DNA from 4 places in the Pseudoalteromonas sp. PS1M3 genome. Region 1 is predicted to be linked to each of the others. Evidence: predicted binding sites of a transcription regulator. Region 1 holds the regulator's gene; each other region holds the start of a gene.
What was found. Region 1 encodes sigma-54, which starts transcription at its own class of promoters, with help from an activator protein. Its sites were predicted from a motif close to GTTGGCACGNNNNTNGNNT; they were not measured.
Positions count from the first base shown of each region.

Region 2: a site for sigma-54 is predicted at 2,469-2,487, ahead of PS1M3_RS00085 (EF-hand domain-containing protein). Genes of this name have one in related genera too.
Region 3: a site for sigma-54 is predicted at 1,824-1,842, ahead of PS1M3_RS06345 (PA2169 family four-helix-bundle protein). Genes of this name have one in related genera too.
Region 4: a site for sigma-54 is predicted at 1,559-1,577, ahead of dps (DNA starvation/stationary phase protection protein Dps). Genes of this name have one in related genera too.

Region 1 is NZ_AP022624.1:540,961-545,177, forward strand. Features, by position in the region: gene PS1M3_RS02510 (HPr family phosphocarrier protein) at 22-294, opposite strand; gene rapZ (RNase adapter RapZ) at 338-1,183, opposite strand; gene ptsN (PTS IIA-like nitrogen regulatory protein PtsN) at 1,203-1,655, opposite strand; gene hpf (ribosome hibernation promoting factor) at 1,660-1,947, opposite strand; gene PS1M3_RS02530 (RNA polymerase factor sigma-54) at 1,974-3,473, opposite strand; gene lptB (LPS export ABC transporter ATP-binding protein) at 3,543-4,217, opposite strand, start outside.
Region 2 is NZ_AP022624.1:18,906-23,122, forward strand. Features, by position in the region: gene PS1M3_RS00075 (TrkH family potassium uptake protein) at 1-1,402, shown strand, start outside; gene PS1M3_RS00080 (flagellar brake protein) at 1,439-2,101, shown strand; gene PS1M3_RS00085 (EF-hand domain-containing protein) at 2,566-2,778, shown strand; gene PS1M3_RS00090 (calmodulin) at 2,923-3,135, shown strand; gene PS1M3_RS00095 (calmodulin) at 3,216-3,431, shown strand; gene trkA (Trk system potassium transporter TrkA) at 3,497-4,217, opposite strand, start outside.
Region 3 is NZ_AP022624.1:1,377,897-1,382,113, forward strand. Features, by position in the region: gene PS1M3_RS06335 (TonB-dependent siderophore receptor) at 1-602, shown strand, start outside; gene PS1M3_RS06340 (biopolymer transporter ExbD) at 691-1,086, opposite strand; gene PS1M3_RS06345 (PA2169 family four-helix-bundle protein) at 1,339-1,782, opposite strand; gene PS1M3_RS06350 (LysR family transcriptional regulator) at 1,958-2,896, opposite strand; gene aceK (bifunctional isocitrate dehydrogenase kinase/phosphatase) at 2,913-4,217, opposite strand, start outside.
Region 4 is NZ_AP022624.1:2,806,211-2,810,427, reverse strand. Features, by position in the region: gene PS1M3_RS13045 (hypothetical protein) at 18-809, opposite strand; gene dps (DNA starvation/stationary phase protection protein Dps) at 973-1,488, opposite strand; gene PS1M3_RS13035 (DUF2237 family protein) at 1,728-2,090, opposite strand; gene PS1M3_RS13030 (DUF2189 domain-containing protein) at 2,294-3,073, opposite strand; gene PS1M3_RS13025 (DUF6515 family protein) at 3,299-4,060, opposite strand.

The DNA.
Region 1 (4,217 bases):
TTTAAATGTTAAAAATTAACGTTACTCTTGTTCGTTAAATCGTTGCGAAATAAGTTCTCCAATGGCATTTAAAGCTTGCTCTGCATCAGGCCCTTCACATACCACTTTAACTTCTTTACCTTGGCTACTTTCAAGTAGCATCAGTGCTAATACACTATCACCAGCAGCTTCTTTATCATCTTGAAATAAGGTGATTGAAGCATCAAATTTTACAGCGAGTTGGGCTAATACAGTTGCGGCTCTGGCATGCAGTCCTAATTTATTTTGTATTAAAAAAGTGTCTTCTATACGCATACATTACTCTATCAAAGCTGAACAGGTTATTAGTTTTGTAAAATTACTTTTCTTGTTCTCGGTGACGTATTTTTACATTGGGATGCGTAACTGCAAAGCTTTCGCCAATTGTTTGCGCTAAATATACAGAGCGATGTTGCCCGCCAGTACAGCCAATCGCAATAGTTAAATAGCTTCTGTTATTTCGCTCTAGGTGTGGTAGCCAAGTTTGTACAAAGGTTTGTATTTGCCATGTAAATTTTTGAACTATGCTGTGGCTAGCCAAATAATCTTTTACTGGTTGGTCTAGGCCATTAAGTGGTTTTAGTTCAGGCTCCCAATGCGGGTTAGGTAAAAAACGCGCATCAAATACGTAATCTGCTTCTTTAGGAATGCCATGTTTAAAACCAAAAGATTCAAATGTAACAATTAGCTGCTTGTCTTTTTTACCTAATATTTTTTCGCGAATTGATTCAGCAAGTTGATGAACGCTTAGCTCACTGGTATCGATCATGTAATCGGCGCGCGTAATTAGCACATCGAGAAGTTCTTTTTCTTTTTTTATGGCTAAATCAAGCGGAAGTGAATCTATTGATAAAGGGTGTAAGCGTCTGGTTTCAGAAAAGCGTTTAATAAGGGTTTGATCTTCACTGTCTAAGTAGAACAGCGTTGGTTTTGTAAAACCCGGTAAGTATTCGATGATGTGATTAAATTCATCTTGCTCTTTTGGTAAATTTCGCACATCTATACTAACGGCAATTTTATCGTAGTTATCAGAAACGCTTCTTACCAAAGAAGGTAATAAATTTACTGGAATGTTATCTACGCAATAATAACCTAGATCTTCAACAACGCGTAAAGCAACCGACTTACCAGAACCAGAACGGCCACTTATGATAATCAACTCCATTAATCACCCTTTAAATTTGTTACGATTGGTCAACAATAATTTGATACAACTCAGCATCCGATTTAGCACAGCGAAGCTGCTTACAAAATTCTTTATTTTTTAGTTTATCAGCTATCGTTGCTAGCGTCTTTAAATGCTGTTGGTTATCGCCTTCAGGTACGATGAGTGCAACAAAAATATCAACAGGGCGGTTGTCTATAGCATCAAAATTAATCGGTGTTTCACTTACTAACACCAATGCTAAAGGTTCTTGTGCGCCGCTCATTCGGCCATGTGGAATAGCAATACCTCTTCCTATCCCTGTGCTGCCTAGCTTTTCGCGGGTTAATAAAGCGCCCAAAATATCCTGTTGAGATAAATACGGTAATTTATCGTGAGCCAGCTCGCTAATAAACTCTAAAATTCTTTTTTTACTATTAAAAAGGACCGCAGCTTTACTGCAGTCCTGGCATATAAGTGAACTTAATTTCATCATATTAGTGTCGAGCAAGCTTCTCTTTGTGTTTAATTACTTGACGGTCAAGCTTGTCAATCAATGAATCAATAGCTGCATACATATCTTGATGTTCAGTGGATGCGAATAATTCAGCACCACTTACATGAATAGTTGCTTCTGCTTTTTGATTTAATTTTTCTATATCAAGAATGACATGAACATTATTAATATGATCAGAGTGCCTTTCTAGCTTCGCAAATTTGGTATTTATATAGTCTCTTAATGAATCAGTTAGTTCTACATGACGACCAGTTAAATTTAGTTGCATAAGCATTACCCTCTTTGTTTAGCGTCTTAGATCAGGCTCTTTCGCTGATTTGACGGTGGAATAGCAAGAGATTCGCGATATTTTGCGATTGTACGTCTCGCTACTTTAATTCCTTGCTCAGCCAATATATCCGCAATTTTGCTATCACTCAATGGTTTTGCTGAGTTTTCTGCTGCGATTAATTTTTTAATAAGTGCACGTATTGCCGTAGATGAACATTCTCCACCATTTTCGGTACTTACGTGGCTTGAGAAAAAGTATTTAAGCTCAAATATTCCACGCGGTGTGTGCATATACTTTTGCGTAGTTACGCGCGAAATTGTTGATTCGTGCATTTCTACCATTTCGGCAACATCATTTAAAACCATCGGTTTCATGGCTTCTGGCCCGTGTTCAAAAAAGCCCTGTTGTTGTTTAACAATACAGTTAGTTACTTTTAAAAGTGTATCATTTCTACTTTCTAAGCTTTTTATAAACCATTTAGCTTCTTGTAAATGTGAGCGAATAAATTGACTGTCGCCGCTTGATTTAACTGTACGCGACATCGCTGCATATTGGCTGTTTACACGAATTTTTGGCATGCTGTCTGGGTTTAACTCTACAATCCAGCGGCCTTTAATTTTTTTAACTGACACATCAGGTATTACATACTCAGACTCTTCTCGTACTATTGTGTCTGCAGGCTTAGGGTTGAGCGTATGAATAAGTGTCATTACTTCTTTAAGCTCATCTTCTTTGAGCTTCGTTTTTTTCATTAATGTACGGTAGTCACGAGCAGCTAACAAATCAATGTGCTCGGTTAAAATCATTTTTGTTTCATCAATAAAAGGCGTGCCTTTATCAAATTGATTTAACTGAATACACAAGCACTCTTGTAAGCTACGTGCCGCAATACCCACTGGGTCAAATAGCTGAATGCGCTTTAAAACCGCTTCTATTTCGTCAAGTTCAACCTCAACGTCATCGTCGTTATCTTGATTAAAGCTCTCTAAAATCTCTTCGCAACTGAGTGTCAGTATGCCTGAATCATCCACTGCTTCTACAATAGCAATAGCAATGGCTTCATCTGTAGGGCTAAATGGCGTTAATTGTAATTGCCACATTAAGTATTCGTGAAGCGTTTCAGTTGATGCGCCCTGATATATAGACTCATCTTCAGGCATTGGTCCTGAAGAAGATGCAGGGGCTGCACTCATGTACTCATCCCAGCTAACGTCCATTGCCATGTCGTCACTTACGGTATCTTTAGCAAGCGCTTCACCACTGTCTTGTTCATACTCGCTAGGGGCTTCATCTGCAGATACGGTTACTGTAACTTCATCGTTATCCGCTTTTTGCTCATTTTTGCCCGCAAGATCATCGGCATAGTCTTGCTCCTCAACCTCAAGTAATGGGTTGCTGTCGAGCGCTTCTTGTATTTCTTGCTGAAGATCCAATGTGCTTAATTGCAGCAAGCGAATAGCTTGTTGCAACTGAGGTGTCATTGTAAGTTGCTGGCCCATGCGCAGCTGTAGTGATTGCCTCATGTATCTCTAACAATCCTTTTAAGTTGTTATAATTAATACTAGCAGATGCTTATAAATAAGGCGTAAATGTTACAGCCTAAATTGCTCGCCTAAATATACATCGCGTACAGTTTTATCATTTAATACGTGTTCAGGGGTACCAGAAGCAATCAGTTCCCCATGAGAAACAATGTAGGCTTTTTCGCAAACATCAAGGGTTTCTCTTACATTGTGGTCTGTTATTAATACGCCAATCCCACGGTTTTTCAGGTGTTCAATAATTTTTTTAATATCTAATACTGAGATAGGGTCAACACCGGCAAATGGTTCGTCTAACAAAATAAACTTTGGATCTGCGGCTAAAGCACGTGCAATCTCCACTCGGCGACGTTCTCCGCCCGATAATGCCATGCCTTTGCTGTCGCGAATGTGTTGAATGCTAAATTCATCTAATAGATTATTCAATGTATCTTCTCTGGCTTGTTTAGTGAGCTCCTTTCGAGTTTCTAAAATAGCCATTAAGTTTTGATACACTGTTAATTTTCTAAATATAGACGACTCTTGTGGTAAGTAGCCAATGCCTAATCTAGCACGACTGTGCATAGGTAAAAGCGTAATATCGTTATCATCGATAGATATTTTGCCTTTGTCGCTAGGGACTAAGCCTACAATCATGTAAAAGGTTGTTGTTTTACCTGCGCCGTTTGGCCCAAGCAAGCCTACAATACTGCCAGCTTTAACTTCTAAGCCCACATTTTTTACAAC
Region 2 (4,217 bases), 520 kb from region 1:
TAGTATTACCATGGTGCCACCTGCTGTGGTGTCTTTAATTTATAAAGATGGTGGTGGTGTTCCTTTTGTTTTAGCGTTTATTTTCAGTATTATTATTGGCTTAATAGCGTATTACCCAAACCGACATGAAAACGGGGATTTAAAAGCGCGTGAAGGCTTTTTAATTGTGGTTTTGTTTTGGTTGGTACTGGGGGCATTCGCATCCTTGCCTCTTATCTTTTTACAAGAACCTAACTTATCCCTTGCTGATGCGGTGTTTGAAGCCTTTTCGGGTTTAACAACCACAGGCGCTACGGTGCTGACGGGGATTGAATATTTACCTAAGTCAGTGCTGTTTTATCGCCAGCAATTACAGTGGTTTGGCGGTATGGGGATCATTGTATTAGCTGTTGCAATACTGCCCATGCTAGGTGTTGGTGGAATGCAGTTGTATCGTGCTGAAATCCCCGGCCCAGTAAAAGATTCAAAAATGACCCCTCGCATAGCCGATACCGCAAAGCACCTTTGGTATATTTATGTGTCGTTAACCATTGCCTGTATGTTGGCGTATTGGGCGGCGGGAATGGACTGGTTTGATGCCATTTGTCATGCGTTTTCTACCGTCGCCATTGGTGGGTTTTCGACTTATGATGCTTCTATGGGCCATTTCGACAGCCCGGTTATTAACTTTATTTGTGTATTCTTTTTAATCATTGCCGCTATTAACTTCTCCTTGCACTACGCTGCGGTGGCAAGCCGGAACGTGCAGGTCTACATTCGCGACCCCGAGTTTAAAGTATTTTTATGCATTCAATTGGCGCTGGTGGTTATTTGTTTTACTGTGTTGTCGTCGAACGAGATATACGCCAATGGTGATGAAACCCTTGACCAAGCACTATTTCAAGCGGTATCAATGAGTACAACGGCGGGTTTTGCTACCGATAACTTTTCAACATGGCCGCTGTTTTTACCTATTTTATTAATATTTTCGAGCTTTATTGGTGGTTGTGCAGGGTCTACTGGGGGCGGTATGAAAGTGGTGCGCGTGTTTTTACTTTACCTGCAAGGCGTACGTGAGCTAAACCGCCTAGTGCACCCTCGTGCTATTTATTCAATCAAACTTGGCCGTAAAGCATTGCCCGATAAGGTTGTAGAAGCTGTATGGGGGTTCTTCTCTGCCTATGCCTTAGTATTTATTATTATTATGCTGGCGCTTATGGGCACGGGAATGGATAATATTACGGCGTTTTCGGCCACGGCAGCGTGTTTAAATAACTTAGGCCCAGGGTTGGGTGATGTTGCGTCGCATTATGGTGCAATAACCGACGGCGCTAAATGGTTGCTGACTATTGCAATGGTATTTGGCCGACTAGAAATTTTTACTTTGCTTGTGTTATTTACGCCTACGTTTTGGCGCGGATAAAACACAACGTTTTACTACTATGTTTATGGAATGGATATGCCAGCAACACATGCAGATAAATTAAATAATATACCGGTTGGCAGTTTAGTTGACTTAGAAATATTAACACCCACTAGCAGTAAGCGCGTGAAAACAGAAATGGTAGGCTTGCTTGATGAAAAGTTTATTATTTTAAACTTCCCTACAGCCAAACGTTTACCGGGTGGAAATGATTACTTACGAGATGGCGTCACCGTCGTTGTAAGAGCATTAATAGAGGGTGACGATGGACAAATAATTGCGTTTAGACAGCAAATTAAATCTATTGCATCACACCCCGTTAGGCTGATTTTTATAAACTACCCCAAGCAAGTTCAGCTATTTAGTTTACGTTCGCAAACACGTATTCCAACTCTATTACCTGCAAAACTTAAACTCAGTGATGACAAGGTACTCGATGGTGTTATAAAAGATATTTCGCTAACGGGGGCTATGTTTGATGTAAAAACTGACGCAGATCTAGAAAGCATCAAAGACTCACAATGCACTGTGGTATTAGGTAGTAATAGCAAAGGCTTTGAAGGCGAAGTGTGCAGCGTGAAAGATCATAATACAGGCGTGCGTTGCGGTATTAAGTTATTAGCCAGTAAAGAAGAGATGAAAGCTTTTATGAAAGAGCACTTTATTGACCCCGCTATGATAGAACTTGATGCCGATTAGGTTTTAATGTCGCTATTTTGCAACAAAATAGCGACTTTTTACTTTATGAACGAAAATAAATTACCAACCACTAAATTATTATTTTTTATTAAATAAAAGCAGAGATATAGCATTCAAATTTTTTATATTTTATTTTATTTTTACACCTTGTTCAGTTTAAAACTTCCTGCTCAATACCTAATTACACCTTGATCATTTAAATAACTTCGCTTTGTGGTTTTTTACATTAAACCTAAATGTCTGATTTTTAATAACTTATAGTTTTTAATTAAACCAGCGTTGCTAAATAGCTACAAAAATAATGCTTAAATTTGCACTTTTTTCAGTATTTAACACGTAAGGCACTGAAAAATATAAACTAATAAATATTGGCATTTAAGTTGTAATAGTCTGGTTGTACTAATCGAAAAACGTGATTAACAGTAAGTACCAATCACTCACATACAACTTGAAGGATACATACTATGAAACGCATTAATAAAACATTAGCACTTATCGCACTCGCTTCTTCGTCAGCCGCTTTTGCAGGCTCTGACTTTAATACACTCGATGTAGACGGTAATGGTGCAATTAGCCAAGCCGAAGCATCAGTTGATGCAAAATTAATGAGCATGTTCTCAGAGCTCGATACAGACCAAAATGGTGAGTTATCAAAAGAAGAGTTTTCAAAAGCCTAAATTCAGTAAATGGAATCCTGAGTTGCCAAAGACAACCTAAGTAGGCAAGGGAGCTTACGAAAAAGGATAACAAGGAAGTGAAACCATTTTAAAAGGCAATAAGCCCATTTTTTTGATAGAACATTAAGTATGAAGGATTAAGTTATGAAACATTTAAATAAAGCATTAGCACTTATTGCATTAGCGTCTTCTTCAGCTGCGTTTGCAGCATCAGATTTTGACAGTTTAGATACCGACAGCAGTGGAGCAATTAGCCCAAGTGAAGCGGCAATAGACACCGATTTAATGGCTGAGTTTACAGAGCTAGATACAGATGGTAACGGTGAGCTGTCTAAAGACGAGTTTGCAAAATTTTAAAGTTAACCGGTATTGGTTTAGCTATTTTTCACAGACAGGGATCTTAGAAAAGGATTTCTCATTTTACTAGGAACATCACTATGAAAACATTAAATACGACACTTGCGGTTTTAGTTTTAGCGTCTTCTTCAGCAGCTTATGCAGCGGTAGACTTTGCATCGTTTGATAGCAACAGTGACGGTGTTATCAGCATGGAAGAAGCTCAAGTAAACTCACAACTAGTGAAAATTTTTAAAGATTTAGACACAGATGGAAATGGTGAGCTTTCTAAAGAAGAATTTGCCAAAGTACAGTAGCATTGATAAGCCCCAATCATACTCCACTAAAGCCGCCATGTTCAGCGGCTTTTTTGTTTGATGCGTTATAAAAATATAGCACTTACTTGGAAGAGCTTTTCTACTACGTTGATATGTTTTTTATCAATTAAAAACATAATCACGTGATCGCCCGACATAATAATGGTGTCGTCGTGGGCAATGAGTACATCGTCGTTACGCACAATGGCCCCAATAGTTGTTCCGGCTGGTAGTTTTATATCGGCAATTGCACGGCCAACTACTTTGGAGGTATTTTCATCGCCATGAGCAACTGCCTCAATAGCCTCTGCAGCCCCTTTACGCAATGAATACACGTTAACAATATCACCTCGACGTACATGGGTTAACAATGCAGAAATTGTTGCCTGTTGCGGCGATATGGCAATGTCTATTTCGCCACCTTGTACTAGGTCTACATACGCACCACGTTGAATAAGCACCATGGTTTTTTGCGCGCCCATGCGTTTGGCAAGCATGGCCGACATAATATTGGCTTCATCGTCGTTGGTAACGGCAATAAACACATCCACTTGTTCGATATGTTCTTCAGAAAGAAGTTCTTGATCGGAGGCGTCGCCACAAAATACTACCGTGTTGTCGAGCATTTCTGAAAGCTGTTCAGCACGTTCTTTACTGCGTTCTATTAACTTAACGGTGTGATTTTTTTCAAGAGAGCGAGCAAGGCCTGCACCAATGTTACCGCCACCGGCAATCATTATTTTTTTATATGAACGCTCAAGCTTCTGCAGTTCGTTCATTACGGCG
Region 3 (4,217 bases), 840 kb from region 1:
CAGGTGCCGGTCAGTTTTTCTTAAACGGCGCAGACACTGAAACCAGTGGTATAGATTTTGTTGCAACATATAACACTGAAGGATTTGGCGGCACACTTGATTTTACCCTTGCTGCAAACTTTACAGAGACTGAAGTTGTTTCGTTATTCACACCTTCTGGCTCAGGTCTTGAAACTGTGCCGGTAGAAAGTGTGTTTTCAGATCAAGAAATTTCGATTATTGAAGAGTGGCAACCAGAAGATCGTATTAACCTAAGTGCGCTTTACCAAAACGAAGATTGGACCGTTAATCTGTCGCTTAATCGCTTTGGTGAATACACAGTTGAAGACGGTGGTCGTCAAACTTACGGTGCCGAAATATTAACAGACGTAAAAGTTAATTACTTCATTAACGAAAACCTATCTGTGAATGTAGGCGCTAATAATTTGTTTGATGTATACCCAGACAAAAATGAAATTGGCAACTCTCGTACAGGCACAATTGTAGATGCTAACGGCAATACCGTTGTAAGTAGTAACGGTGTGTTTGAATACTCTCGTCGTTCAGCACCTTTTGGCTTTAACGGCGCGTACTACTATGTAGGCGCAGAGTACCGTTTTTAATAAATAACTCTCCCTTTCGTTATTTAACTCAAAGGGCCGCAAGGCCCTTTTTTTGGGTTTATATTTAAGGCTAATTAGCTAACAGGTTTTAGTCAGAAACCAAGCTAATAGCGTAGTTGTCGTACTCTTTAATGCTGTTCATCACAGTCATCAGTGTGTTGTGCTTGCTGTTTTCATCTGCTTTTATAAGCACAGAGCTTATTTTATATTTAGCTGCAAACATGGCTAAGTTGTTCGACACGTGCTCCAAGTCAATTAACCTCCCTGAAAAGTAAACGCCGTTATTTGCATCAATACTGAAAACCGCATTTTTACTTTGTTTTTCAATACTTGGTTTGTCTAATGGGCGATTTAATTCAATAGCGACGGGTTTAACAAATGAGGTAGTAACAATAAAAAATATGAGCAGTATGAACACAATATCAAGCATTGGGGTCATGTCTACGTCGGCGTTATTTTGCAGTTTAGCTGTTTTATTTTTCATATTGGACCTTACTATTTTAATTAAAGCTGCGGCGCCACAGCGAGGTTTTTAGGATCCTATTAACAAAACTAGCACAGCTGAAAAATAATACAGTTAAATAAATATTCTAATAACATTAAATATTTGTATAAACTATGTTCTGACATGTTACTCAAACAGGTTAAATGATTTTAAAGCAATAAAAAACCCAGCCTATCGCTGGGTTTGTATGGGGAATAATTTACTGAATAGCTAAAATACAATTCAGGTTATTTAGCTTTTTTGCATACGGCTCATTTCAGCATGACAGCTTTGCATTGTAAGAAGTGTTGCAGCAAGCGCGGCTTCACAATCTGCAGGTTGTGGCTTATCCATCGCTTCTTTAATTTCTGCTAGTGTTTTGTCTTCAACTTCTTCCAGCTCGCTTACATACGTGTTGTCGTTGTTTGAGCCAAATGTAGTAAGAAGTGCGGTGTATGCTCTGCGCGCTTCTACAGCAAATGAAGAGCCTTCCTCTCGCTCACCTTGCTCGTTAATAGCATAGGGTTGCAGGCGTTCAACGCTGACTCTGCGTGCGTCAATCATGCGCTGGAATAATGCTCCAATGGCAGGGTCTTTTATATTTTCTTGTGCTTTTTGGTAAAAATCGATACCGCTGTTCATTACTTGAATGATGTCTGAAATATGATTAGCGTCTGTTCCTTGAAGGGTGTTCATAATGACCTCTTTAATGTTATGAATGAAACTTATCATAACTAAAGCAAGGGCCATTCCATTTTAAAAAGGTAATTTAAGTTACTGATATTTATGTGTATATTTTTATTATTAAAAATAGCTAGGCGAAAAAACAATATTACGCCTAGCAAATCTTACAAATAACCGTGTAATAAGTTTATTTTAGCTCTTCAGCGACTTCAGCGACTTTTTGGCGAAGCCAAATATGGCTTGCATCCCTGTGTAGCAGTGGGCTCCAGATCATATCTAACTCAAAAGGAGGAATAGGAAATGGTGGCTCTAAAATTTTAAGGCCGGCATCGTCTAAATAAATATTTGCGGCCTTTGATGGCAAAGTGGCCACTAAATTTTGCTCTTTTGCCAAGTGAATGGCTACATGGTAATTACGTGTAAATGTGGCAATATTTCGGTGTTTCCCAAAGTGAGCAAGTGCTTCATCAACCCAACCTAGCTTTTGCACATCTTTAGGGTCCATACCAACGCCCACACCAAACCCCGTTTTACTCACCCATATATGGCGCGCTTTAAGATAGCTATCAAGGCTGAAGTTTTCAATAATTGGGTTGTCTGCTTTTACAAGGCAGCAAAAGCTGTCTTTCCATATACGTTTGTGGTGAAACGATTGTGGCAGATTTTCAAAGCGGTTGATTGCCATATCTACTTTACCATTTTCAACATCATGAAAGGTCACGTCACTTGGCGTAAGTATATCTAAGGTTGTATCTGGGGCTTCTTCGTGCAGTTTGCTCAGTAGTTTTGGTGCAAGTGTGCTTGCTGCATAGTCACTGGCCATTATCCTAAATACACGTTTACTTTGGCTGGCTTCAAACTCTCTATTTGGTGCAAGTGTTTCTTCAAGTGTCATAAGTATGCCACGAATGACTGGCTGTAACTCTATGGCACGCTCTGTTGGTACCATACCATCGCTGGTACGAACTAAAATAGGATCGTTAAAAAGGTTACGAAGACGCTTTAGGCCGTTACTCATGGCCGGTTGAGTAATGCTAAGTTGATTTGCTGCGCGTGTAACGTTGCACTCTCGAAGTAGTGTATCGAGGTATACAAGTAAATTTAAATCTATTTTGCTTATATTCATGTGTGTGTCCTTGCGTTTACCAGTGATGGATAAAACGCTGTGCTGTCGGGTACGGGTAAATATGATTTATTAGGCCATTTTTTATATTTTGTTGGGCCTGCTTCCAAAAATTAACATCAATCAGTTCAGGGTGTGTGCTTATTAAAAACTGTTTGTATGTTGGATTGGGTGTTACAAATGTGCAAAGTTGCTCCGGAAAAACGTCTTGCGGGGCAACAGAGTAAGTTTGCTCATCCATTAAGTAATCATCGTAACTTTTCGCTTTAGGTAAAGCTCTAAAGTTCATGTCTGTTAAATATTGTACTTCGTCGTAATCATAAAAAATAATGCGTTTATGTTTACTTACGCCAAAGTTTTTCAATAGCATATCACCAGGAAAAATATTAACCGCTATCATTTCTTTTAAGGCTTGGCCGTATTCCTCTATTGCATCTGCAGCGCTTTCGTCGTCAGCATTTTCTAAAAATAAGTTCAGTGGCGTCATACGGCGCTCAATATACAAATGTTTTATGATCAGCCAATCACCTTCAATGACCATCGACGAGCCAATTGTTTTGTGCAGCTGCTCAAGTAAATTACTATCAAAGCGCGCCAAAGGAAATACGACGTTTGAATATTCTATTGTATCGGCCATTCTGCCAACTCGGTCATGGCTTTTTACGAGTTGATACCTTTTCAAAACTGTATCGCGGCCAAATGGTTTACTCTCACCAAATTTGTCTTTAATGACTTTAAATACATAACCAAAAGAAGGCAGGGTAAACACCATCATCACCATACCTGGAGTACCTGGTGCAATGGTAAATTCGTCATTTGAGTGCGTTAAATGATTTAAAAATTCTCGATAAAACTCGGTTTTTCCCTGCTTATGAAAGCCTATAGCGTTATAGAGTTCAGCCATAGTTTTATTGGGCATAAGCTCATTTAAAAAGCGTACCAGCGCAGAAGGCGCGTGCGTTTCAACCATAAAGTAAGCGCGGGCAAAACCAAAAATAACACGCATCTGTGATGATTTAGTGAGTAGGGCATCTAGATATAAGCCTTTATCTTCGTGATGAAGAACAGCAATTATAAACGGCTGAACACCACTTTCAGACACAACCCGTCCCACTATGTAAGCCGCTTTATTGCGATAAAACGCGGTATGTAAAATATCAAAGCGCATTTTCCAGGGTTGATGATGAGTGTCGGGGGCTTGCTTATAAAATGCTTTTACTAGCAGACGAATATCGCGTTCTAAATCAACAAAAGGTGCTTTAAAGTCAAAGTGGTTAATAATGCGTTTAATTGTGGGTTTAAGACCATCAACAACCGGAAAGTA
Region 4 (4,217 bases), 1.3 Mb from region 1:
ATAGATTTATAATTAGATTAACTTACACCACAAGCAGGATATAAATTAAGCACTTCAGTAACTACTTGACCAAATAGAGCTTGTTCTTGCTTTGACAAATTAATAGTTGGGTCAAATTTCATGATATCTGCGGGTCGTGAAGTAATTATTTCTGAAAAAGTCATTGCTGTTAATACATTGCCTGCATAAGAGGCATGGTTGCCATCATCCATATGTAGTTTTGCATTTGGCATTAACACTAAAAGCCTGTTCCAAACAAGGCCAATAGGAGCTACGCAGCTAGGTTGTTTAGCGCTTATTGATAAATGTAAGTCGTATACACGCTGGCCTTCTTCAGGGTTGCCTCTTTGTGGGTGTTCAGGAAATAAAATAGGTGTGATATTTTGTGCCTTAGCTGATGAAATTAAATGCTCAGCGGCATCAGTAGGGTAAGTTGTTAAACCAGACTGAGAGTATTTTTGGCCTTGAAAAATGGCATGGCTTAGATTTTTGTTTTTAAGTTTGTCTACGTTTGCCCTAATACTCACAATATTATCTAAAAAAGGTCCCGACACTGTGGTTGTTTGAACTGACTTATCTGGGTATTGGTTTTCGATTATATGCTCAATGATCCGCCCTAACTGACTGCTGTGACTATTGCCATAAATAATAATGTTGTAATTATCTTCGATATTGTTTTGTGTAATTGGAGTCGGACTTTCACTTGTATTTGATTGCGGAACTTTGGTATTACTGCTGCCTGAACCGCAGGCTGATAAAAATATTAAAGAAAAAAGCCAAAATTGTTTAGGGGTATTAAAACTTATCATACTAATTTGTACCAATATTGAAAACTACTTACTGATACTAGTAGGTTAATTCTTATGCCACAAGTTCTTGCACGGCTCAAATACCTTAGTGATATTTTGTTTTATGATTTAAACAAAAAGCCCAGCAAAAATGCTGGGCTAAGGTACTTAGGTAATAAAGGTATTATTGCGTTAATTCACCAGTAGCTGACTCTATGTGTGCTCTTACAAACCACTGAAATTGCTCAAGATCGGCAAGTTGGCTTATTAACATATCTTCAGATACTGGGTCTAAATCTGATACCGTTTCGATGGCTTTACGGTGATCGGCATTAATGCCGTTGTACACTTTATCTAACGCGCCTAAATGCTCGGTAACAAGTCCTTTACCTAATGAATATTCGTTCCATGTACGGCGGTCAACAATTGACTTAGGTGTCCCTACTGGTATGCCGCCTAAAGTGGCAATACGCTCGGCTATTGTATCTGTCATTTCGCGCACAGCTTCAACCTGAGGGTCTAGCATTTCATGCACACCTATAAAATTAGGACCAACAACATTCCAATGAATATGTTTTAGTGTTAATTGAAGATCTATAAGTGCAACCATGCGGTTATCTAAGGCTGCGATAGTTTTTTCAGCTGATTCGTTGCTCATACCTGGTGCAGTAAATTTAGCTTGCTTATTTGTATTGCTCATAACTTCTCCTACTTAACTATTTAATATTTTCACGTAGTCCTTTACGTAATAAATACGTGATAATTGTATGAAGCAATCAATATGCCGAAAGTTAAACTAAATAAAATTGTTTTAAATCAGTTGCTTGTGTTTTTGCTTTTGTTTGGTTTTTTATTAATATGAGGTGGTTATGAAAAGTCTGCATCTTTTTGTAAAATTTGCAGACCAAACAGATTTGCTGAAACTAAACTAGAATATTTTTAACGGGTGTATTCATGTGCCTTTAGTAATTCAAGCGGTATTACTTCAAGCGATTTTTTATTAGTGGCCTGCAAGATTACTGGCGGCGCAACGTTTGCTTGTTGCGCATGGAGCCATCTTATTGCGCATAAACACCATTTGTCGCCAGCTTTTAAGCCTTCAAAATCGTAAAGTGGATTGGGCGTTATGAGATCATTACCTTGTGACTTCGAAAACTGTAAAAATTCTTCGGTCATAATTGCACACACACTATGATTACCGCGATCAGAGTCTGGTACATAGCAAAAACCCTCGCGAGTATACCCGCCATTCCCACAGCATAACTGTAACCGGGTATCCAGAACGTTAAATTGATTTGCCATTAGGTGCCTTAAGTCATTATGTTTAATACAGTAAAAATTACTTTATCAGGCGCTAAAAAGTATAGCTACTAAAGTGAGGATGTTTAATTATGACTTTTTAAAAAAATCGGGGCACTTAAATGCAGGGAGGAGGGGAAAAGTATTATTTGTGCCACAAACTAATTTCACTAGATCGTGGCACAAGTTAAGCTAAAGTTTGTTAACTATTCGTATTTTCTGGCTTTTTTAGTTTTGATTACTGCAATGTATGCGTGCCAGCTTGCATAGCTAAGTAGTGGCATAATCACAATAAACCCAACAGCCCCAGTTACAAAGCCAAGCGCAACCATTAGGAAAATGCATATTGACCAAACAACCATTGGCGCAAAATTATTTTTAACGGCATTAATAGATGAGACGATAGCTGTCATTATGTCTACGCGTCTTTCCATCATAATTTGTGGTGTAAATGCAGACACTGAAAAAACAGACACGAGTAAAACGCCACCTGCAATTGTACCAAGCGTTAAAAATGCTGACAGTTCTTCAAATGTTGGGTTAGCGTAGTTAGGGTATAAAGCATGAACAAGGGCGGCAATGCGCATCCACGCAATCATTATTACGAGTAATAATATTGCAAATCCCCACTCTCCAACTGGGTTTCTAAACATCGACTTTAGCGAATGCCTAAAAGTGGGTTTGTGGCCTTTTTCGAGTTCCCATGCTACGTCGTATAGGCCGGCTGCGAAAGCGGGTCCAATTAAAACAAACGCAACAGTGGCGGGTAAAATTACAAATACGCTTTGTGCAAAAAATGCAGAGTAGATAATAGCTGCAGGAATAATACTAAACACTAGGCCATAAATTACAGTAAGTAACGGGGCTCGGGTCATATCTTTAAACGCAAGTGCTAACCAGTGAAAAGCAGCGAACGTATCTACTTTGTTACACTCTATACAGCGAGCAAATTCGGTATTTTTTTCAATTGTTTTTGTTGTAGGCATAAGTGGAGCTCCTCTATAAAGCCTCTATTTAGGTTTAGGTCATAAACGCTTTATTTACAAATATTAAACATACATACGGAGCTAAAATTAAAATTGTTCACTAAATAAACGTTTTATGTTTTTAGAAGGGGGGATTACAAAAGGAAATTTTATAGGAGGATTGCTGAAATCAATATTAATAAAGTACTACTTAACCTGTAGGCAGGTTAAGTAGTTAAATAATGCTCAGCCTAAGCTGATTGCTAGGTATTGTATCTCGTCACCATTTATTTGTGGCAAAAAGTAAATATCGTTGTATTTAAAATATTGCTGAGAGTTTATGGTAACTGGCTCAGCTGACGATGGTAGTTCATCGTAAACTTGCCCTAAGCTATAGTCGAAGACGTTGCCAATTTTAATAGCTTTGTTGCGCTGGATTATTGGCGCATCTACCACTTTATAGCCGCCGTTATCAGCAATATAAAAAACGTTCTGATAAGCATAATATGTGGTGTTTCGATGTTTCATACGCGAATAATGTCTAGGAAGTTTTTTAATGCGCAGTCCGCGAGGTGGCATCACAGCGTGATAGCCTTTTTTAGCTTTTCGGTAGTAAATGCCGTCATTAAAGCTAAATGAAATTCCATTAAACCAAATAGAGGTACTTCTTCTTGGCAAGTGCCTTATGTATCTATTTTCTTTGTAATAACGCGGCTTATACCTATTAGTTAGGTAGTTATATTTATGATTGTCGAAACGTAGTTGTTTACGCTTTTCTTGCTGCTTTTTTTGCTTGTTCTTTTCTTTTTTACGGTCTTGGCGCTTTTCTTTTTTATGCTCTATGCGTAGTTTTTTTTCATGGCGACGTTCATCGCGCTTATACTCAATGCGTTTAGGGTTTTCGTGCTTATAATTTTTATGATCTTCTCGCTCGTTGGGCGCTGCAATTGCGGTGCTTGAAAGCGCGCTAATGGCAATTATACCCGATAGTAAAAATGTAAGTTTCATAGTGTGCCTCGTTTATGTTGTTACATAACTAGGCTTAATATTAACCTCTGAAACTGAACATTAACTGACCTATTTAATGTTTGGACGTTCCTTTACATTGCTTTACGTAAGCTAAACAGTTTCTTACTTATTATTACAGTTTTAAACAGGGCGCTTT